DNA from 4 places in the Hafnia paralvei genome. Region 4 is predicted to be linked to each of the others. Evidence: predicted binding sites of a transcription regulator. Region 4 holds the regulator's gene; each other region holds the start of a gene.

Region 1 (5,922 bases), 580 kb from region 4:
GGCGTGATCGACAAAATGACAGCGTCCACCGTAAAACTCGATCTGTTCGACTTTCTTACGTGCAGTGCACGAGGGCATAACGGCGATGAAAGGCAGATTCAACAGACGAGCAAAATAGGCTTCTGAGACCGCCGTACTGCCTGAGGACGCTTCGATGACCGTCGTGCCTTCTTTGATCCAGCCATTGCACAAGCCATATAAAAATAATGAACGAGCCAGACGATGTTTCAAGCTGCCGGTTGGATGAGTACTTTCGTCTTTGAGATACAGATAGATGCCTGGAAATGTCGGCAGATTCAAACGAATAAGATGTGTATCCGCGGAACGCTGGAAATCAGCTTCTATCTCGCTAATAGCGTGCTTTACCCAAGAGTTGTTCATGATATTGGCCTGTGTGAGTCAGTCAGAACTTATGCGTTAAGACTATCTGCTTTTGCAGAAAAATAAGTTGCTATATAGACTTCATATTGGCCTAATAAGAGAAAATATTTCTCCAGAAGCGATATATGTTAGATAAAACAGATCGAAAACTACTGGCGTTACTGCAACGCGATTGTACCCAGTCGTTGCAGGTACTGGCTGATGCGGTCAACCTCACTTCGACACCTTGCTGGAAGCGCCTCAAACGCTTAGAAGACGATGGTTACATCGTCGGGCGAGTCGCGTTGCTGGATAAAGATAAGCTTGGCTTGGGATTAACCGCCTTTGTGATGATTAAAACTCAGCATCATAGCAGCGAGTGGTATCACCATTTTGTGCAGCAGGTTGAGCACATGCCTGAAATTCTGGCCTTTTATCGTATGGCGGGTGAATACGATTACCTGATGCAGGTGCAAGTCGCTGATATGAAAAGCTATGATGCGTTTTATAAGCGATTAGTTAATGCGGTGAAAGGCTTGAGTGACGTGACCTCTAGCTTTGCGATGGAACAGATCAAAAGCACCACGATTTTGCCTGTCGGCGAATAAAAACGGACAAATTGCCCATCAGGCGGTTACCTACGTTTCCTATCGGTGTTATCCTAGTGCTGTTTAAATATACAGCATGTATGCCCTAAATAATTTGAGTTGCAGGAAGGCGGCAAGTTGTTGAGTCCCTAGCGGCATAGATAGTTCATCGATAGTTCTATGACTAGGGTGAACAAACGCAGCCAACGCACATGCAACTTGGAGTGTTACGGGGATAAATCAGAGCCCGCAGCGGGTTATGGAATAAAACTACGTGAGATTATTTGCCCAATTAGGCTGGTATTTTCGCCGTGAATGGCGGCGATATCTGGGAGCCGTACTTTTATTAGTCGTGATTGCTATTCTCCAACTGGCGCCGCCGCGCATCGTGGGGATTGTGATTGACGGCGTATCGAAACAGCATATGTCTGGAACCACCATTATGTTCTGGATCGCTATCTTATTGGCGATTGCGGTGGTGGTGTATTTATTGCGCTACGTTTGGCGCGTGCTTTTATTCGGTGCTTCTTATCTGCTCGCCGTTGAGCTGCGTGAAAAATACTATCGTCAGTTGAGCAATCAGGCGCCGTCATTTTATCAGCGCCATCGTACCGGTGATTTGATTGCTCGAGCGACTAATGACGTTGACCGTGTCGTCTTTGCAGCTGGGGAAGGGGTATTGACGCTGGTGGACTCTCTGGTGATGGGGTTGGCGGTATTATTCGTCATGAGCACTCAGATTAGCTGGGAACTCACTCTCTTATCGCTTATTCCGATGCCAATCATGGCCATTGTGATTAAACATCAGGGCGAGCAGCTTCACTCACGTTTTAAGTCTGCTCAGGCCGCTTTCTCGATGCTGAACGATCAGGCGCAGGAAAGTTTAACCAGTATTCGCATGATCAAATCTTTCGGGCTTGAAAACCACCAATCTAAGCGCTTTGCCAAGGTTGCTGCGGAAGCGGGATCGCGCAATATGCATGTGGCGAAAGTCGATGCGCGCTTTAACCCGATTATCTTCATCGCGATTGGCTGCGCTAACCTGTTGGCCATTGGCGGCGGCGGAGTGATGGTCATACATGGGCATCTAACCTTAGGCCAATTGACCAGCTTTGTGATGTATCTCGGGCTGATGATTTGGCCAATGTTGGCGCTAGCTTGGATGTTTAACATCGTTGAGCGTGGAAGCGCTGCCTACAGCCGTATTCGCAGCATGCTATCGGAGCAGTCAACCGTGACTGATGGTGACAAAACGCTGCCAGAAGGCCGAGGTGAGCTGATCGTTAACGTTGAAAGCTTTGCTTACAGCGAAGACGCTCATCCCGTGCTGCATAACGTGAACTTTAATCTCGCGCCTGGGCAGATGTTAGGCCTATGCGGGCCAACGGGCTCGGGGAAAAGTGCGCTGCTCTCGCTGATCCAGCGCCAGTTCGACCCCGATCGGGGAGAAATCAGTTTCCATGGGATTTCTTTACGTGAACTGCGTCTGGATGAATGGCGTACCCGATTGGCGGTCGTCAGCCAGACGCCATTCCTGTTCTCTGATTCTGTGGCGATGAATATCGCTTTGGGTAAGCCGGATGCCACGCAGGAAGACATTGAGCGCGTCGCTAAGCTGGCTAGCGTGCATGAGGACATTCTGCGTTTACCAGAAGGATACCAAACCGAAGTCGGGGAGCGCGGGGTGATGCTCTCTGGGGGACAAAAACAGCGCATCTCTATTGCGCGTGCTCTGTTGCTTAATGCCGAGATCTTGATTCTGGATGATGCACTTTCAGCGGTTGATGGTCGGACGGAATATCAGATCCTACATAATTTGCGCGAGTGGGGGCAGAACCGAACCGTCATTATTAGCGCTCACCGCCTATCTGCACTCACTGAAGCGAGTGAAATTCTGGTCTTACAGCAAGGCGTGGTTGCTCAACGTGGTCAGCATACTGAACTCAGTCAGCAAAGCGGTTGGTATCGCGATATGCATCGCTTCCAACAAATAGAAGCTCAGCTTGATGAGCCAGACACTCAGACTCAGGAGCCAGATAATGCGTAATATCAAACAGCTCTGGCCGACGCTGAAACGTCTACTGGCTTACGGTGGTCCCTACAAAAAACCGTTGGCAATAGCCGTGGTCATGCTTTGGGTTGCGGCAGCGGCAGAGGTCTGTGGGCCAATCATTATCAGTTATTTCATCGATAATGTGGTGGCCAAAGGCGATCTCAGACTGGGTTTAGTCGTTGGATTAGCGGTGTTATACCTGCTGCTTGAATTTACTGCAGCCGGTTTACAGTATGCGCAGGCATTGTTGTTCAATCGTGCCGCGGTGGGTGTAGTACAGCAACTGCGAACCGATGTGATGGATGCCGCATTGCGTCAGCCTCTTTCTGCGTTTGACAACCAGCCAGTTGGTCAGCTTATCTCCCGAGTAACCAATGACACCGAGGTTATCAAAGATCTCTATGTCACCGTAGTCGCGACCGTGTTAAAAAGCGCTGCGCTGATTGGCGCCATGCTGGTGGCAATGTTTACGCTAGATTGGCGAATGGCGCTGATCTCTATCTGCATCTTCCCAGCGGTATTTGTGGTGATGGCGGTGTATCAGCATTACAGCACGCCGGTCGTGCGTCGTGTGCGTAGCTATCTTGCGGATATCAATGACGGCTTCAACGAAGTCATTAACGGCATGGGCGTGATCCAGCAATTTCGTCAGCAGGCTCGATTTGGTGAAAAAATGGGGGCGGTTAGCCGTTCTCACTATCAAGCGCGTATGCAAACGCTTCGTTTGGAAGGCTTTTTACTGCGTCCATTGCTCAGCCTGTTTTCGGCCATGATCCTCTGTGGGCTGCTGATGATGTTTGGTTTTAGTGCTGAAGGTTCGATTGGCGTTGGGGTTCTTTACGCTTTTATCAATTATCTAAGCCGCCTGAATGAGCCTCTTATTGAGCTCACGAGCCAGCAATCTATGATGCAGCAGGCCGTTGTGGCGGGTGAGCGTATTTTTGAACTGATGGACGATGCACAGCAGAATTATGGTGGTGATATTCAGCCGCTGCAAAGCGGGCGTGTGGATATTAATAACGTAACATTTGCCTATCGCGAAGGCCGTCCTGTACTGCAAGATATCAATTTGCATATTGCTTCCCGCGGGTTCGTTGCGTTGGTAGGGCATACAGGCAGTGGTAAATCGACGCTCGCGAATTTGCTGATGGGATACTATCCGGTTAGTGGCGGAGAGATCTGTATCGACGGACGCCCAATCCCAACGCTGAGCCATCAGGTGTTACGCGAAGGCGTGGCTATGGTGCAGCAGGATCCGGTTGTTATGGCTGAATCGGTGATGAACAACGTGACTCTAGGACGAGATATCAGCGAAGCTCAGGTTTGGAAAGCGCTTGAGGATGTTCAGCTAGCACCTCTGGTCAGGACTTGGCCGAACGGTATCCAAACTCAGCTCGGTGAGCAAGGGAATAACCTATCGGTAGGGCAAAAGCAGCTGTTGGCGATGGCGCGGGTGCTGGTGCAAGCGCCGCAGATTTTGATTTTGGATGAAGCTACGGCCAACATTGATTCCGGCACTGAACAGGCAATTCAGAAGGCGTTGAATGTTATTCGCCAGCAAACAACGCTGATTGTGATTGCTCACCGGCTTTCTACCATTGTTGATGCAGATTCTATTTTGGTATTGCATCGTGGCTATGCCGTGGAACAAGGCTCGCATCATGAACTGTTAGCAAAGCAGGGGCGTTATTATCAGATGCATCAGTTGCAGTTGGTGGGCGAAGCTTTAGCCGCGGGGCTGAGTCAGGAACCACCGACCATCTAATCCCTCTTTTTGAAATGCAGCATAGAGCCGATGATTATTCATAACATCGGCTTTTCTTTTTGATTCCCCTGATTATTACAATCTATCTCTGGGTCTTTGTGGTGCAGATAGTCACCGCGTGATGTAAAAATAGTTTGTGTAAAAAAAACGCACCGTCATTTTCCTAACTGCACACTATTGGTGCAGTTTTGCGAAACTCCTCACGTTTTATCTGCTGCCTGCTCTCTTTCTTTGCACCAAAACTAGTGTTTTCTCCCGCAAAACTGATTTCTATAAAGTTGGCATAGGCTTTGCTCATATTAATTCGCTAACGAAATTATTCAGGATCATTTGAGGAGAGGCTGTATGAAGCTGGTAACTGTGGTGATAAAGCCGTTCAAACTGGAAGACGTACGCGAAGCACTTTCCTCTGTCGGGATCCAAGGGCTGACGGTTACCGAAGTTAAGGGATTCGGGCGCCAGAAGGGGCATGCCGAGCTATACCGTGGGGCAGAGTACAACGTGAACTTTCTACCCAAGGTCAAAATTGATGTAGCGATTGCTGACGATCAACTTGATGAAGTTATCGATGTGATCAGCAAATCTGCCTATACCGGAAAAATTGGCGACGGAAAAATTTTTGTTGCTGAACTACAGCGCGTCATTCGTATTCGTACCGGCGAAACTGATGAAGCGGCACTGTAATTAATAACTCACACAGATAGGGATGGATTAATAATGAAAATACGCTTATCCACTTTGGGTCTGGGGAGTGCCTCATTACTACCCGGTGTCGCAATGGCTGCGGCTCCAGCCGTGGCAGATAAGGCCGATAACGCCTTTATGATGATTTGTACCGCATTGGTACTGTTTATGACCATCCCCGGCATTGGCCTGTTTTATGGCGGGCTACTGCGTTCTAAAAACGTGTTGTCGCTGATGACGCAGGTCATGGTCACTTTCGCCGCAATTTGCGTACTGTGGGTTGTTTATGGTTATTCATTGGCATTTGGTTCTGGTAACGCCATTTTTGGCAACTTTGATGAAGTGATGCTGAAAGGCATTGGCCTAACGGATTTAACCGGCTCGTTTTACAAGATGATCCACGTTGCGTTCCAAGGCTCTTTTGCGTGTATTACCGTGGGTTTGATCGTGGGCTCCTTTGCGGAACGTATTCG
Region 2 (5,922 bases), 520 kb from region 4:
CGCTATACTTGCTCCACACCCCAAGTACACGTTTGAAATCTATATCAACAATCACATTCCCTAAATCAAAGATGTACAACATGTGACGCTCCTGATTTTTTGTGAGTTTTTAACTTTAGCTTGAAACCGCAGGTGGGAATACACACCAACTATAAACGCCTTAACCCAAACTCCCCTGTTATCTCCTTTTTCACAACACCTCTATAGCAAAACTGGGTCCCTAAACGCGTAAAAATTGGACATAGATCACAATTGTTCGCTACCAAACCCAAATTCATTAGCAGCAAAACCTTTATTTTGCTGTGGGTATAAGACTTTTCTAACTTACGCCGATAGCCAATCAGAGTGCATATTTTTCCCCAAGACAAGGCAAGGACACTATGTTTAAAAACCTAAAAATCAGAACAGGATTGTTACTGCTGCTAGCAGTATTTGCCATACTTCAACTTGCCGCTAGCGGTATGGGAATATATTTTATTAATCAAAATGATAAGGACATTAATTTTCTTGAAACGACGGCCAATGAACAGAAGGTTTTATCCGATTCTCGTGATGCCGTATTGCGTCTGAGATCAATTATCGATAGCACGTTTATTCAATTAACCAATCGCATGCCGGTTAATGTTCCTCAAGTGGTTAAGGCTTTGCGTCATGAATTGCAAACCTCGCAGCAGAACTTTGAACTGTTTATGAAAATTCCTGGGCTAACCATGGAACAGCCAGAGCTGGGTAAGATCATGAAAAAAGCTCAGGAGGATCAGGTGGCGAGCGCATTAACCAATATTGGTATCTTCGAGAATTTCACTACCCCAGAGCAGCTGCAAAAGAGCATGACGGACTATCAGGATGCTCGTCAGAAGGCTCGTAGCGGTTACGATGAAAAATACAAAAATTATGAACAACTGCGTCAGGAGAATCTGGTCAAGATCAGCGAAATCAGTAAGGCTTCATATCGAATCTCTATTTTGGTGATGTGTGCGATTTTGGTGGTGGTCGCTCTACTATTCTTGGCAGCCTATTTCTGGCTAGATCGTATTTTAGTGAAACCCTTAAGCAAGGTTTCTGGCTATTTTGAGCAAATTGGTAAAGGCGATCTTCGCCATACGATTGAAGTCGAAAACAATAATGAAATTGGTCGGTTGTGTGCCTCGTTGCAAGAAATGCAGTATGAATTGATCGAGACGGTGAAATCCATCCGCGACGGCGTGGATTCTATCAACATTGGCACTCAAGAAATCTCTGCGGGTAATACCGATCTGTCTAGCCGAACCGAGGAGCAAGCCTCTGCTCTAGCGCAGACTGCTGCGAGCATGGAGCAGATTTCATCTACCGTTAAGCTTAACGCTGATAATGCTGTGCAGGCTTCGTCAATGATCCAAGCTTCTGCCACCATCGCCAATGAAGGTGAGCAGCAGATGAAAGAGATGAATAGCAAAATGCACGTGATTAAAACCAATGCGCAGAAGATGGGTGACATTATTAGCGTCATAGACAGTATTGCGTTCCAAACCAATATTCTGGCGCTAAATGCGGCGGTAGAAGCCGCTCGGGCTGGAGAGGCTGGTCGTGGATTTGCTGTGGTCGCTAGCGAGGTTCGTAATCTTGCTCAACGGTCTGCGCAGTCCGCTAAGGAGATTAACAGCCTAATATCTGAGTCTTCCCACCATATTCAGGAAGGTGCGGAGCTGGCAGACAAAACTGGGTTAACCATAGCGGAAATGACGGGTGCCATTACTAAGGCAAGCACGATGATGGATAGCATTTCTTATGCGTCTGAAGAACAAAGCCGTGGAGTAGAACAGATCCGCGTGGCGATCACTCAGATGGATCAGGTGACGCAACAGAACGCCGCATTAGTAGAACAGGTGGCAACGACGGCGACCAACGTGGAAGAGCTCTCTGGCTCATTAAGCAATGCCGTAGCGGTCTTTCAGATTAAAGGGATGAATGACAAGTTTTCTGTCAAGCAAACGGCGGCTAAGGTGGCAGACCTAGACGAAAACTGGATTTAAGTGCCGCCTATTTTCCGTCAGGGGTTTTAAATTTTAAACGTAAAAAAGGGCACCCTAAGGTGCCCTGATATCAGACGTGAACGATCGTTAAAGAAGATTAGTCTTCTTTAGGGCCACGAGCTGCGCGGCGACGGTCGTTTTCTGTCAGGTGACGTTTACGAATACGTACTGATACTGGAGTAACTTCTACCAGTTCGTCGTCATCGATGAATTCCAGCGCTTGTTCCAGAGACATTTTGATCGCAGGAACCAGAGTGGTTGCTTCATCGGTACCGGAAGCACGCATGTTAGTCAGTTTCTTACCGGTCAGGCAGTTTACAGTCAGGTCGTTAGAACGAGTATGAATACCGATGATCTGGCCTTCATAAACTTCAGCACCGTGACCCAAGAACAGCTTACCGCGATCCTGCAGACCGAACAGAGCAAACGCAACCGCTTTACCCTGACCGTTAGAGATCAGCACGCCGTTCTGACGTTGGCCGATATCGCCTGGACGTACATCGTCGTAATGGCTGAAAGTGGAGTACAGCAAGCCAGTACCAGAAGTCATAGTCATGAATTCAGTACGGAAGCCGATCAGGCCACGAGCAGGGATGATGTAATCCAAACGGATACGACCCTTGCCATCTGGAACCATGTTTTTAACGTCGCCCTTACGTTCACCCATGGCTTGCATGACTGAACCCTGGTGCTGCTCTTCGATATCCAGAGTGACGTTTTCAAACGGTTCTTGCATACGGCCATCAATCTTACGGTTGATAACCTTAGGACGAGATACTGCCAGCTCGAAGCCTTCACGACGCATGTTTTCGATCAGAACCGACAGGTGAAGTTCACCACGGCCTGAAACGCGGAATGCGTCAGCATCTTCGGTTTCTTCAACGCGCAGAGCAACGTTGTGTACCAGTTCTTTCTGCAGACGCTCCAGAATCTGACGGGAGGTCACGTACTTACCTTCTTTACCGCAGAACGGAGAGGTGTTTACGCAGAAATACATGGTCACGGTTGGTTCATCAACGCTCAGCGCAGGCAGAGCTTCAACATTACCGACTTCACAGATGGTGTCAGAAATGTTCAGTTCACCCAGACCGGTGATTGCGATGATGTCGCCAGCTTCAGCAACGTCAGCTTCGATACGCTCCAGACCCATATGGGTCAGAACTTTACCGACTTTACCGTTACGTGTTTTGCCTTCGCTATCGATCAAAGTCACCTGTTGGTTAGGTTTGATTTTACCGCGTTTGATGCGGCCGATACCGATTACGCCTACATAGTTGTTGTAGTCCAGCTGAGAGATTTGCATCTGGAAAGGTGCGTCAGCTTCAACTTGTGGCGGAGATACATGGTCAACAATCGCTTGATACAGCGGAGTCATGTCGTCGGCCATATCGTTATGGTCCAGACCCGCGATACCGTTTAACGCAGAAGCGTAAACGATTGGGAAGTCCAGCTGCTCGTCGGTTGCATCCAAGTTGACGAACAGGTCGAATACCTGATCGACAACCCAGTCAGGACGCGCGCCAGGACGGTCAACTTTGTTGATAACCACAATAGGTTTCAGACCATTAGCAAATGCTTTTTTGGTCACGAAACGTGTCTGCGGCATAGGGCCATCCATTGCGTCAACAACCAGCAGTACCGAGTCAACCATAGACATTACACGTTCAACTTCACCACCGAAGTCAGCATGCCCCGGGGTATCCACGATGTTGATACGGTAGTCTTTCCAATTAATAGCGGTGTTTTTCGCGAGGATGGTAATCCCACGCTCTTTCTCCAAATCGTTGGAGTCCATTACGCGTTCAGTTGCTTCTTCACGTTCACCGAATGTACCGGATTGTTGTAGCAACTTGTCAACCAGGGTAGTTTTCCCATGGTCAACGTGCGCAATAATGGCGATGTTACGCAGATTTTCGATCACAGCTTTGCCTCAGGCATTAGAAATAGCGCGCTATTGTACACGTAATAAGCGAGGGACTAAACAAGATCACAAGCATCTCTTATAAACAACCGTAAAAAGGTGAGTTTGTGATCCTATTCACGATGCCAAACGGCGCGGGAATGAACAATTTGCACTGGAATGGTGCATATGAAATCTTACATTGCACCATTCTGGTGCGGAATTCTATTCTAGTGCATAGTCTCCTACCACCAGATACGCCAATTATGCGCTTTCCGAGCGATTTGTAAAGTTGGCATGGTTTTAGCTTGTATAAATTTATGGTGAATAAACCATTTAAATATACAGATTCGTTCCACGACGACCTTAGGCAACCGGGAGTAGAGTATGTCCGCTGAACACGTATTAACAATGCTGAATGAGCATGAAGTCAAATTCGTAGACCTGCGTTTTACTGATACTAAAGGTAAAGAACAGCACGTTACGATCCCTGCTCATCAAGTCAATGCTGACTTCTTTGAAGAAGGCAAAATGTTTGACGGCTCCTCTATCGGTGGATGGAAAGGTATCAATGAATCCGACATGGTGCTGATGCCTGATGCAAGCACTGCGGTTCTGGATCCTTTCTTTGAAGAGCCAACTCTGATTATCCGTTGTGACATTCTTGAGCCAGGCACCATGCAGGGCTACGATCGTGATCCGCGTTCCATCTCTAAACGTGCAGAGGATTTCCTGCGTTCTTCTGGCATTGCGGACACCGTTCTGTTTGGGCCAGAGCCAGAATTCTTCTTGTTCGATGACATTCGCTTCGGTAGCAGTATCCGTGGTTCCCACGTCGCTATCGACGATATCGAAGGCGCATGGAACTCCAGCACCAAGTACGAAGGCGGCAACAAAGGCCATCGTCCTGCGGTGAAAGGCGGTTATTTCCCAGTTCCTCCAGTCGATTCTTCGCAGGACATTCGTTCTACCATGTGTCTGACTATGGAAGATATGGGCTTGGTGGTTGAAGCGCATCACCATGAAGTGGCAACTGCTGGTCAGAACGAAGTGGCAACCCGCTTCAATACCATGACCAAAAAAGCTGACGAAATTCAGATTTACAAATACGTGGTTCACAATGTGGCTCACGCGTTTGGCAAAACCGCCACCTTTATGCCTAAGCCAATGTTTGGTGATAACGGTTCTGGTATGCACTGCCATATGTCTCTCTCCAAGAACGGGACTAACCTGTTCGCAGGCGACAAATACGGCGGTCTGTCTGAAATGGCGCTGTACTACATCGGCGGCGTTATCAAACACGCGAAAGCAATTAACGCGCTGGCTAACCCAACCACTAACTCATACAAGCGTTTGGTTCCAGGCTATGAAGCTCCAGTTATGCTGGCGTACTCAGCCCGTAACCGTTCTGCTTCTATCCGTATTCCAGTGGTTGCAAGCCCTAAAGCGCGTCGTATCGAAGTTCGTTTCCCAGACCCAGCGGCTAACCCATACCTGTGCTTCGCGGCACTGCTGATGGCTGGCTTAGACGGCATTGCAAACAAAATCCATCCGGGCGATGCGATGGATAAAAACCTGTATGACCTGCCGCCAGAAGAAGCGAAAGAGATCCCAACCGTGGCGGGTTCTCTGGACGAAGCGCTGGCCTGTCTGGATGCAGACCGCGAATTCTTGACCCGTGGTGGCGTGTTCACCGATGACGCGATTGATGCTTACATTGCACTGCGTCAGGAAGAGATGGAACGTGTGCGCATGACTCCACATCCGGTTGAGTTCGAACTGTACTACAGCGTTTAAAACAGCGTTTAATTACACTCGTTTATGCGTTTGGCATCTCTTGGTGAGGTGCCGTTAAAAGATTCAAATTGGTTCGTCGATTTTTTGTTGCCGTGGAAACTTTATACCCATCTTCGGATGGGTTTTTTTCTCCACTTTTCTGAGCAACTCAACTTCTGGGTGGCAGTAGCGAAATTTTACTCGCTAAATCCCAAGGTTTTGAAAGCATGCTAA
Region 3 (5,922 bases), 1.5 Mb from region 4:
GCTGCGTGTGAACCCAGGGTTTGGTCACGGCCACAGCCAGAAAACAAACACCGGCGGTGAGAACAGCAAGCATGGTATCTGGTTTGAAGAACTGCCGCAGGCGCTGGCATTAATCAAACAATACGATCTAGAGCTGATAGGTTTGCATATGCACATTGGTTCAGGTGTGGACTATCAGCATCTCGCGCAGGTTTGCGATACGATGGTACGTCAGGTAATCGAGCTAGGTCATGATATTCAGGCGATCTCTGCGGGCGGCGGTTTATCGATTCCCTATCAGCAGGGTGACGAGTCGATTAACGTTTCTCACTACTATGGCTTATGGAACGACGCGCGCGAGCGTATCGCTCGTCATCTAGGCCATCCTGTGCATCTGGAGATTGAGCCGGGTCGCTACTTGGTTGCTGAGTCAGGTGTGTTGGTGGCACAGGTTCGCGCGGTGAAAAATATGGGTAGCCGCCATTTTGTTTTGGTTGATGCGGGTTTCAACGATCTTATGCGCCCAGCAATGTATGGTAGCTATCATCATATTTCTCTCTTGCCTGCGGATGGACGAGACGTGACTGCTCAGCCGCGGGTTGAGTCTGTGATTGGTGGGCCGCTCTGTGAATCTGGTGATGTGTTTACGCAAAAAGCGGGCGGAGAAGTTGAAACGCGTTCAATACCGGCCGCACAGGTAGGCGATTATCTGGTTTTCCATGATACCGGTGCATATGGTGCGTCGATGTCGTCGAACTACAACAGTCGCCCGTTGCTACCTGAGGTGTTGTTTGAAAATGGTGAGTCGCGTTTAATTCGCCGTCGTCAGACGATTGAAGAATTATTGGCACTAGAGATGGTATAATTTTACTAATTATATTTATTAATAGTTTCATGTGCGTTAGCGAATTGTTGACGCACATGTTCAAAGAATAATGGTTATTATTTGCCACCATTACAATGGCAATAATTGTCATATTTAAGCATTCAGATCATATCTATTCTGGTTTTCTTTCCCGTAAAATAACCGACCTAATCATTTCACGCGCATCATCTTCAGTTATGAATACCGTCAAAATACAGTCTTCGACCAGAATGAATCCGGTCTGGCAGGATATGCTGCATCAGGCCACACAAACGCTGCTTGCTCAGCGAACCCTCTCTGAGCTGATGCAGGCTCTCCACGGCTTGTCATTTTCCGTTATTCGTTTTGATCGCGTTAATATCTTGCGCCTCGACCCTCTGCATAACCGTATAACACATTATGGCTATGAGCCTGAAAGCAAACAGATGCAGTGTTCCAATGATGTTTTATTGGCTGAAGGACCAGGGGGGAAAGTGTGGGCGGATCAGCAACCTATTTGCTGTCAGCGCGAGCAGTTTATTCAACAGTTCCCGCAGGTTTCAGAATTAGCGCAGTATCGCTCTCTTAATGTTTATTATCAGCTACCGCTGACGACACCACGCCAAAGATTAGGCGGCATTGAATTCATTAAACACGGTAATCAGCAGTTTAGTGAAAGCGAGTTGGCGTTGGCTTTGCCGCTATCTGATGTGGTTGCCAGCGTACTCGAGAATATTCTTGAGCGCGAACATGTTCAGCTTGAAGAAGAGAGCCTTCGTCGCGAGCGCGATCATTACCGCATTTTAGTCGACGTAACCAATGCCGTGACTTCTAAGCTAGAGCTAGACGCACTGGCCGCCGAGGTCTCCAAAGAGATCCATCGTTTCTTTGGTATTGATTACATCGGCCTATCTATTTTTGATGAACAGGAAGATCGCTTCAAAGCCTATGTGGCCTGTTATCAAAGTGGAAAGCCGGTGCTGCGCGAGCAAAAGTACTTACCGCTGGAAGGCTCTCTTGCTCAGCAGGTGGTGCAAAGTGAAGAGATGCTGTTGATGGATTTGCAGGACTCCACACGTTTGGCGCCACAAGATCGTCAGTTAGCTCAGATGTTAGAGTTTGGTCATCAGACGATTTGTCAGCTTCCGCTGGTCTTCGGCAACAAAGTGTTGGGCGTGCTTAAACTAGCTCAATGTCAGCCGGCCATCTTCAGCGATAACAATCTCAAACTGCTACGCCAAATAGCGGCTCGTATCGCTATCGCGGTGGACAACGCGCTGGCTTATGGTGAAATTTCTCGCCTGAAGGATAGTTTGGTCCATGAGAACCGTTATTTGACCGAGCAAATTCGCCAAGATAGTGATTTTGGTGAGATTGTGGGGCAAAGCGCCGCCATCAAAAGCGTGCTAGAGCAGGTCGAAATGGTCGCTTCTAGTGATTGTAGCGTGTTGATTCTGGGAGAAACCGGAACAGGTAAAGAGCTGATTGCGCAAGCCATCCATAATCTGAGTTCCCGTAACCAAAAACGCATGGTGAAGATGAACTGTGCGGCAATTCCAAGCGGGCTGATTGAAAGCGATCTGTTCGGTCATGAAAAAGGGGCTTATACCGGAGCAACGTCGCAGAGAATGGGGCGTTTTGAGCTAGCAAACAAAAGCTCACTGTTTTTGGATGAAGTGGGAGATATTCCTCTCGAGCTACAACCTAAACTGTTGCGAGTACTGCAAGAGCGCGAAATTGAACGTCTGGGTGGGAATAAAGTTATTCCAGTCGATGTGCGTCTAATTGCGGCCACCAATCGTGATTTAAAGCAGATGGTTCTGGACCGTGAATACCGTAGCGATCTCTACTATCGCCTAAATGTTTTCCCTATCGTGATCCCGCCGCTGCGAGAACGCCCAGAAGATATTCCGTTACTGGTTAAATTCTTTACGCGCAAAATTGCCAAACGGATGAACCGTACCATTGATAGCATTCCAACGGAAACCATCCGCATGCTGTGTGATTTGCCATGGCCGGGGAATATTCGTGAATTGGAGAACATCATTGAACGCGCAGTTATTTTGACGCGTGGCCCTGTGCTGAATTTACAGCTTAACGAACTGCAATATCATCTTTCACCGCCGTTGGTGAATAAGCCTGCGAGAGAAATACCGTCTTCTTCGTCGACATGGACGATGCCAAAGGCATCTAAGCCCGCAGAAAAAGTGCCGCATGAACAAGACGGCGAACTTAGCGAACGTGAACGTATTCTCAATGCTCTGCGAGAAACTAACGGCATTGTGGCTGGGCCACGCGGTGCTGCGGCTCGCCTAGGATTGAAACGCACGACACTGATTTCCCGTATGCAGCGTCTGGGCATTTCTGCTAAAGACTGATTTATCTCTTATGACTCGGGCGGAAATTGGCTTTTTTCGCCCGTGACATTTTCTTCGACATAAATGTCGAAGCGTCATCATTCCTCGTTTCATCATCATGTTTTTTACGCCTTCTCAATGAAATGCCGAAGTTAACCAATTGAATAATATCAATTATTCATTAATTTTACTTTTTGGCACGGATTATGCTTTGTATGGATTGAAACGTTCAACGCTGCTGGATTACGGCCTGATTGAGCGTCAAATCTATCAATGGGGCTAAGCCCTGAGTAACAAACTCCAACCCACAATGTGGAGCGAGGCAAAGAAGCATGAAGGTCAGCGAATTAACCGAAAAGTCGCTTTATATCCATGACAAAAATGAAAAATTAATGGCGCAATGGGCTCTGTACAAAAGCAGCCTGATTAAAGCCGCGACCTCTTCAAAACTGAAGATTTTTCATGAGTTCAGCTGCGGGGATGGCGATAGCGTTAACTTCACCGTGTTTGATCACTTTATGGTTGAAGTGAAGCTGGCAGATGAGTTCTACAGCAAAAAAATTCAGTATGGCCTGCGTATGAACGATGAACAGTGTGAAGATCATTTTGTTGAAATCAGTCATTCGACAATCGATGAGAATGGCCTGATTGACGGTACTGTCAACAATCGTTCTATGGACGCTGTGCTAGAGCACTATCTGGATAAAATTCACGACCTGTACGAGACCTTGTATCAGGCGATGAATACCAACCAGCCAGTGCGGGAGTTGTTGGTAGGTAAATTAGGGGCGCATTAGTTTACCTATCCACTTCTGGCTGCATAACGGCGGCCAGAAGTGGACAATATGTTTCTTAGCAAATCCTCGGTAACGGCTCGCTATGCGGTAAATCTAGCAGGCGTGAAGTGCCATACATTCCCGTTAAACGCACCTGTTTGCCTTCGGTAACGTCACCAATGGTAGCCGCATCTACGCCGAGTGGGTGTGCATGCAAGCTATCCAGTACCGCTTGTTCAGCTTCAGGCGCTACGGCAATAACCAATTTCCCTTCATTGGCGAAGTTCAGCGGTTCTAGGCCTAATAATTCACAAATGCCTCGAACGGCATTTTTTACCGGCAGTGACTGCTCAATCACATCAATACCGCATCCGCTGGCGTTGGCGAACTCATGCATAATGGCTGTAACTCCACCGCGCGTGGCGTCTCTCAAAGCGCGTACACCAGGAATATTTCGTAAAGGTGCAATCAAGGGAGCGAGAACAGCGCAATCGCTGATCAATTCGGCTTCAAGCCCAAGTTGTTCACGCAAATTCAGGATTGTCGCGCCGTGATCGCCCAAAGTGCCGCTGACGATCAGTTTGTCACCCGGTTGAATTTCAGAAGCTCCCCAATGGATATCATTAGGGATCGCGCCGATACCTGCGGTGTTGATAAAGATCTTATCTGCCGCACCGCGCTGCACAACCTTAGTATCGCCGGTGACAATCTGAATATTGGCGGCTTTAGCGGTTGCAGCCATACTGCGCACGATCTTTTCCAAATCCAGCAACGGCAATCCTTCCTCCAGGATAAAGCCACAGGAGAGGTACTTAGGCTGAGCACCGCTCACCGCTAAATCGTTTGCAGTGCCACATACGGCTAATTTGCCTATGTCGCCGCCGGGGAAAAAGATCGGATCGATAACGTAGCTATCGGTCGTGAAAGCTAGGCGATCGCCGTGCTGATTAAAAATGCTCAGCGGCAGGCGAGCCTGATCTTCACGTTCATCTAAAGCGGGATTGCTAAACAACGGTAGAAACAGCGTATCCAGGAGTTGTTGCATGGCGCGACCACCGCTGCCGTGCGCCATTGTGATCACATCATCTTTAGACCATTCACTCATTATTCGTACCTTTTTTATTCAAGCCCACGACGATATTGGTAGAACGCCGCACAGGCTCCCTCAGATGAAACCATCAAGGCGCCAAATGCGTTTTGTGGATTACAGCCTTCACCAAACAGAGGGCAGTCGGCGGGTTTACAACGGCCGGTTAGAACATCGCCACAGCGTGCTCGTGGATCGTCTGCCACTTTCTGTTCTTGAGGATGAAAGCGCAGTTCGGCATCAAATTGAGCATAAGCAGGACTTAAGCCAACGCCAGAATGAGCAATTTCTCCCAAGCCTCGCCATTCGCTGCTGTCTTTGGTTACAAAGACGTCATCTAATACTTTTTGCGCAATAGCATTACCGTGATCGGGAACGATGCGGCGATATTGATTTTCGACGCTGCAACGCTCTTCTGCTATCTGAGCCACCAGCATATCCAAGGCTTGTAGGATATCTAGCGGCTCAAAGCCGGTAATCACCAACGGCTTATGGAAATCTTCGCAGATAAACTCATAAGGATGAGCACCTATCACCATGCTGACATGACCCGGCGCGAGGAAGCCGTCGATGCGCACGTCAGGCTGCTGTAATAAGCTACGCAGCGTTGGAGTAATGGTGATGTGCTGGCAGAAAACGGTAAAGTTTTTCAGCCCTAGCGCTTTAGCCTGCTGCAAGGTTACCGCGGTGCTTGGCATGGTGGTTTCAAAACCAAGTCCAAAGAACACGACTTCTTTATCGGGGTTTTGCTGAGCCAGCGTAAGCGCATCAAGCGGAGAGTAAACGATACGAACATCTGCGCCTTTGCGTTTAGCATCTAGCAACGAGCCATGGCGTCCGGGCACGCGCATGGCATCCCCAAACGTGCAGAAAATCACG
Region 4 (5,922 bases):
TGAAACGGCATACGTGATTTTTTTATTAGCGATCAGCAAACAGGATTACGAAGAAGCGATGGCCATTTACGATTTGTTCGTGACCTTTATGCGAGAACGTACCGTCGGTCGACTGTTATCCAGTACCCACTTTGAGCAGTTTAGGGCGATTGCCATGGATTGTTTGAGTCGCAGCTAATAATTTAGCTGGCTAATATTAAAAAATATATATCATTAGACGGTAGCTATAAATTCTGCCGTCTAAATAGTATCAGCTTAGTTGTATTTCTATAATTCCTATTAACAAAATCCTATCTCGTTACATAATTATCCCATTTCATCATTATTTTATCGCTGATTCGCCTATGATCTCCGGCAGACAAATTTATAAAGTATCTTTTTGGTGAGTCATAATGAAAATATCTAAAGCGGTAGTCATTGTATCGATACTGAGTGTTTCTGGTTTAGCGCATGCTGCAGAAATTTATAACCATGATGGCAATAAGTTGGATCTCAATCTGAAAGCTGATGGCCTTCATTATTTTAGCAAAGATAAAAGTGCTGATGGTGACCAATCTTATATCCGCTTTGGATTTCGTGGTGAAACCCAAATTAATGATCAGCTGACCGGTTACGGCCAGTGGGAATATCAGGTTATGGCAAACACGCCAGAAACACAAAACGACGCCTATACTCGCCTTGGTTTTGCGGGATTGAAATATGGAAACTTCGGGTCGATTGATTATGGACGTAATTATGGAGTGTTGTATGACATTGCTTCGTGGACCGATATGTTGCCAGAGTTTGGTGATAACACCTATGAAGCTGAAGATAATTTCATGACCAATCGCAGTAGTGGTTTGCTGACATATCGTAATAGTGGCTTCTTTGGTTTGGTTGATGGATTGAATGTCGCCGCACAATATCAGGGAAAAAACGGCGCTTGTACCTCGGACGGCGGTTGCTCTAATGGCACATCAGGTCGTAGCATTTCCGAGCAAAACGGTGATGGCTACGGTATGGCAATGACTTATGATTTAGGTTGGGGTATCAGTGCAGGTGCGGCATATACGAACTCCAATCGTACTCTGCAACAGCAACGTTCTACTTTGGCTAATGGTAAGCGTGCAGAGGCTTGGACTGCAGGTATGAAATATGATGCCAATAACGTTTATATCGCAGCAACCTATGCGCAAACACGCAATATGACTTATTTTAGCGGTAGTCGTTTACAGGGTGTCGCTAATAAAACTGATAACTGGGAGTTGGTCGCTCAATATCAATTTGATAATGGATTACGTCCATCATTAGCATATTTACAGTCCCGAGGTGAAAGCATCGGTCGATATGGCGATATGGACTTAGTCAAATATGCCGATGTTGCCACAACCTATTACTTTAACAAAAACATGTCTGCTTATGTTGATTATAAAATTAACCTGATTGATAGCAATAATCGTGCTGGTATTAATTCAGATAACATTGTTGCAACGGGGCTGGTATATCAGTTCTGATTTTTTCGTTAAGAATTAGATGGCGGTTTTTATTCCTTTTTCCGCTGTCATTATCCACTGCAAAATATATTTATATCCTGTCATTGGCTTCATTGTTTGCCTCATAAATGATTTATGGGGCTTTTTTATTATTATCTAGATAAAAAACCTCTATAGAGAATAGAGGTTTTCTTGGGAGCGTAAAACAGCAATCTATCAGTCTTCGTCAAAACCTGCTTCAAACAGAGAGACTACAGCTTCTAGCGCTTTATCTTCATCAGGCCCTTCCGCCTGAACTTCAATATGGCCACCCTGAGCAGAGTCCAACATCAGTAGTGCAATGACGCTGCTGGCCTCGGCCTCGACGCCGCTTTCATTACGCAGTAATACTTCAGCGTCGAATCCCTGAACCAGCTCAAACAATTTCATCGCAGGGCGTGCATGCATGCCCAAGCGATTTCTGATTTCCACGGTTTGCTTTACGGTCATACAACGAGCCTATTTACGTTTTTCAAGCGTACGGTGACGAGACTGTACATTCTTGCCGCGTGAGCGGAAGTAGTCGGCCAGTTGCTCCGCTACATAGACAGAACGATGTTTGCCGCCGGTACAGCCGATGGCGACGGTAAGGTAGCTGCGGTTGTTAGTTTCCAGCATTGGCAGCCACTGTTCCAGATAGCTACGCGTTTGATAGATGAAATTATGTACTTCGGTATGGCGATCTAAAAATGCCGCGACGGGTTTATCTAAACCAGTCATAGGACGCAGTTTGGGATCCCAATGTGGGTTCGGTAAAAAACGTACATCAAACACATAGTCAGCATCGATAGGAATGCCGTGTTTGAAGCCGAAGGATTCAAACACCATCGTCAATTCACGCTCGCGTTTGCCCAGCAGGCGCGTACGCAGCATTTCTGCTAACTCGTGCACCGACATCTCAGAAGTATCGATGATGAGATCCGCGCGGGAACGTAGCGGTTCCAGCAGGTCGCTTTCTTCATCGATAGCGCTTTCTAGAGAGAGATTTTTGGTCGAGAGAGGATGCAAGCGACGCGTGTCGCTATAGCGGCGGATTAGTGTATTGCGATCGGCATCTAAGAACAGCAGCTGTGGAGAAAAACTGTCTGGCAGATTATCCATCGCCGTTTCCAGCACTTCAGGAGATTCAGGCATGTTACGCACGTCAATACTGACGGCGGCGGAAGTTCCACGATCGGCCAGCGAACGAGCTAAATTCGGCAAGAGTTCTACAGGTAAATTGTCTACACAATAAAAACCCATATCTTCTAGCGCACGTAACGCAACAGATTTCCCTGAACCGGAACGGCCGCTGACAATCATCAGCACCATGTCACAACTCCCCTTAATTTCGGACAGCTAAATTGCCGCCTGTTGAAATTTGGCCTCCCGCAGGAGGACTATCACAAATTGTTATGCTCAATGTAACGTGACGAGTAATATCCTGCCACCATTTTGATTGTGTGCTAACACTTTATTCTGTAATGATTTTGTACAGTTCATCGTCACTTTGCGCGCTGCGTAAGCGACGGCAGACACCTTTGTCAGCCAGCTTCTGCGCCATAATCGCTAATGTTTGCAGATGGGTTTTGCACTGATCGGCGGGCACCAGCAACGCAAAAAGCAGGTCAACCGGTTGATTGTCGATAGCGTCGAAGCTAATCGGCTGTTCCAGATGTATAAAGACGGCAATGGCTCGTAGGGTATCTTCCTCAAGCTTTCCGTGGGGGATGGCGATGCCGTTGCCAATGCCGGTACTCCCCATACGTTCGCGCGTTAGAATCGCGTCGAACACGACCTGCGGTGGAAGGTTGAGCTGTGCAGCCGCCAGTTCGCTGATGATTTCCAGAGCGCGTTTCTTGCTGGAACAGTGAACTGCATTGCGTGTGCACTCCGGACTCAGTACGGAGGTTAAAGGCATAGTTAAATCGTTACTCATCTCATCTTCTTCATTTAAACCAGCCATAGACTGATTTTTCATGCTCCCCTGATGGCTTATCGGCCCGTTTCATTGACGAAACAGGCCGATTAAGTCAGCTGGTGTTTAAAATAGTTAAACGTTAGTGTTGTTTTAATTTATCTTTATGCTTGTTGAGCTGGCGTGCCAGCTTATCAACTAAGGTGTCAATCGCAGCATACATGTCTGTTTGCTCAGAGGTGGCATGCAGCTCGCCGCCGTTAATATGTACCGTTGCTTCGGCAATATGTTGGATTTTCTCCACGCTCAGTACCACATAAACCTGGTTGATTCGGTCAAAGTATTGCTCGAGTTTGGCAAATTTGGTGGTGACGAATTCGCGCAAAGCTTCGGTTATTTCGACATGATGTCCGGTAATGTTGAGCTGCATAGTGTCTTCCTTCTCTGTTATGGTCAAACCAATTGTTTGCGTTGGTTAGACGGTGGGATGGACAAAGACTCTCGGTATTTAGCAACGGTACGTCTGGCAACCATAATACCCTGATCGGCAAGCAAGGTCGCTAGCTTGCTGTCGCTCAGCGGTTTAGCTGGGTTTTCCGCTGCAACGAGCTTTTTCACTAGTGCGCGAATCGCCGTTGACGAGGCTTCGCCTCCATCTTCGGTACTGACGTGACTAGAGAAGAAATATTTCAGTTCAAATATACCTCGCGGACTGTGCAGGAACTTCTGCGTGGTCACACGAGAAATGGTGGATTCATGCATGTCGACTTGCTGAGCGATATCGGCCAGCACCATCGGCTTCATATATTCGGCACCATTATCAAAAAATGCCTGCTGCTGTTCAACGATGCAGCGTGAAACCTTCAACAGCGTGTCATTACGGCTTTCTAAGCTTTTAATCAGCCACTTCGCTTCTTGCAGATTGCTGCGGATGAATTGCGTGTCGCTGTCGCTGCGGGTTTGTGCGCCGAGCGAGACATAGTGCTGATTAATTTTAAGACGTGGAACACTATCCTGATTCAGTTCGACGACCCAGTGGCCTTGGTGTTTATGCACTAAAACGTCTGGGATGACATAATCTGATTCGCCGGTATTGATAGAGAGCCCAGGACGCGGATCGAGCGTTTGAATGAGCTGCATGGCTGCTTTTAACACGTCTTCTTTCAGCTTAGTCGAACGCATCAGATTACGGAAATCGTGGTTGGCTAACAGATCTAAATGTTTATCAACAATGAGACGAGCTTCGCTTAGGAAGGGGGTATCATCGGCAAACTGAGAAAGCTGTACTAGTAAACAGTCACGTAAATCGCGTGCAGCAACGCCGACGGGATCAAAACGTTGTACACGTTTGAGCACGGCTTCAATTTCATCCATCATCACAAGTTCATCACCCATGCTCTCTAAAATATCGTCGAGAGAAGAAGTGAGATAGCCGGTATCATCGACGGCGTCTACGATGGCGGTGGCAATGGCCAGATCGGTGTCGCTGAAGGGCGTTAGCTCAACTTGCCACATTAAATAGTCTTGCAGGCTTTGTGTTGTTTCACCTTGATAGATAGGCAGCTCATCATCGCTGTAATCAGTGCCTGTGCCTGATGGCGTTCCTGCTGTGTAGATTTCATCCCATGTGGCATCGAGGGGGAGTTCCTCGGGCATATCCGGTTGCTCTAGCTGTTCACGTGTGTCCAGCTCCTCGTTGACTTCTTCCGTTGAAGTTTCTATTTCATCGTGAGTGTCATCTTGTTCAAGCAGTGGGTTGCTTTCTAACGCCTGTTGGATCTCTTGCTGAAGCTCTAGCGTTGATAGTTGCAACAGGCGGATCGCCTGCTGCAATTGTGGTGTCATCGCTAACTGCTGACTTAGCCTGAGTTGCAAACCTTGCTTCATAATCGCGAGCTCATTTCCATTGGTGCAAGCAGAGTACCTGCTAAACTAAAAAAAGAGTCCGGCCGCATAAAGACCACCGTACGGCATATCCTGCGCAAAGTGCAGGATATGTATGACGCAAGATAGCCGTCATTACAGACGGAATTCTTCACCCAGATAGACGCGTTTAACCTGCTCATCATCTAAGATTTCAGATGGAGTGCCATGAGCAATGAGGTTGCCCTGATTCACAATATAAGCACGCTCACAAACGTCTAACGTTTCACGCACGTTATGGTCGGTAATCAATACGCCCAAACCGCGATCGCGCAGGTGTTCAATAATTTTTTTAATATCAATAACAGAGATTGGGTCAACGCCCGCAAATGGCTCATCCAGCAGGATGAACTTAGGATTTGCGGCTAAAGCACGTGCAATTTCGACGCGGCGGCGTTCGCCACCGGACAGTGACTGTCCGAGGTTGTCGCGTAGATGGGCAATATGAAACTCTTCCATCAGTTCGTCGGCGCGGTCGGCGCGCTGTTCTTTCGTGAGGTCATCACGAATTTCCAGCACGGCCATCAGGTTGTTATACACACTCAAGCGGCGAAAGATAGAGGCTTCTTGTGGCAAGTAGCCTATTCCACG

The links. The regulator sigma-54, encoded in region 4, starts transcription at its own class of promoters, with help from an activator protein. The targets are predictions, from matches to a motif close to GTTGGCACANNTTTCGCTNT.
Region 1: a site for sigma-54 is predicted at 5,043-5,062, ahead of glnK (P-II family nitrogen regulator). Genes of this name have one in related genera too.
Region 2: a site for sigma-54 is predicted at 4,204-4,223, ahead of glnA (glutamate--ammonia ligase). Genes of this name have one in related genera too.
Region 3: a site for sigma-54 is predicted at 3,374-3,393, ahead of hycA (formate hydrogenlyase regulator HycA). Genes of this name have one in related genera too.

What each region holds. Positions count from the first base shown of each region.
Region 1 covers NZ_CP083737.1:3,458,140-3,464,061, reverse strand. Annotated here, with positions in the region: gene K9N75_RS16325 (PLP-dependent cysteine synthase family protein) at 1-381, opposite strand, end outside; gene K9N75_RS16320 (Lrp/AsnC family transcriptional regulator) at 507-968, shown strand; gene K9N75_RS16315 (SmdA family multidrug ABC transporter permease/ATP-binding protein) at 1,222-2,994, shown strand; gene K9N75_RS16310 (SmdB family multidrug efflux ABC transporter permease/ATP-binding protein) at 2,987-4,765, shown strand; gene glnK (P-II family nitrogen regulator) at 5,111-5,449, shown strand; gene amtB (ammonium transporter AmtB) at 5,483-5,922, shown strand, end outside.
Region 2 covers NZ_CP083737.1:4,552,463-4,558,384, reverse strand. Annotated here, with positions in the region: gene yihX (glucose-1-phosphatase) at 1-82, opposite strand, end outside; gene K9N75_RS21045 (methyl-accepting chemotaxis protein) at 381-2,012, shown strand; gene typA (ribosome-dependent GTPase TypA) at 2,110-3,933, opposite strand; gene glnA (glutamate--ammonia ligase) at 4,300-5,709, shown strand.
Region 3 covers NZ_CP083737.1:850,077-855,998, forward strand. Annotated here, with positions in the region: gene lysA (diaminopimelate decarboxylase) at 1-844, shown strand, start outside; gene flhA (formate hydrogenlyase transcriptional activator FlhA) at 1,042-3,201, shown strand; gene hycA (formate hydrogenlyase regulator HycA) at 3,513-3,977, shown strand; gene hypE (hydrogenase expression/formation protein HypE) at 4,033-5,061, opposite strand; gene hypD (hydrogenase formation protein HypD) at 5,076-5,922, opposite strand, start outside.
Region 4 covers NZ_CP083737.1:4,036,005-4,041,926, reverse strand. Annotated here, with positions in the region: gene K9N75_RS18770 (BglG family transcription antiterminator) at 1-178, shown strand, start outside; gene ompC (porin OmpC) at 393-1,493, shown strand; gene npr (PTS phosphocarrier protein NPr) at 1,689-1,961, opposite strand; gene rapZ (RNase adapter RapZ) at 1,971-2,822, opposite strand; gene ptsN (PTS IIA-like nitrogen regulatory protein PtsN) at 2,965-3,471, opposite strand; gene hpf (ribosome hibernation promoting factor) at 3,551-3,838, opposite strand; gene rpoN (RNA polymerase factor sigma-54) at 3,862-5,295, opposite strand; gene lptB (LPS export ABC transporter ATP-binding protein) at 5,428-5,922, opposite strand, start outside.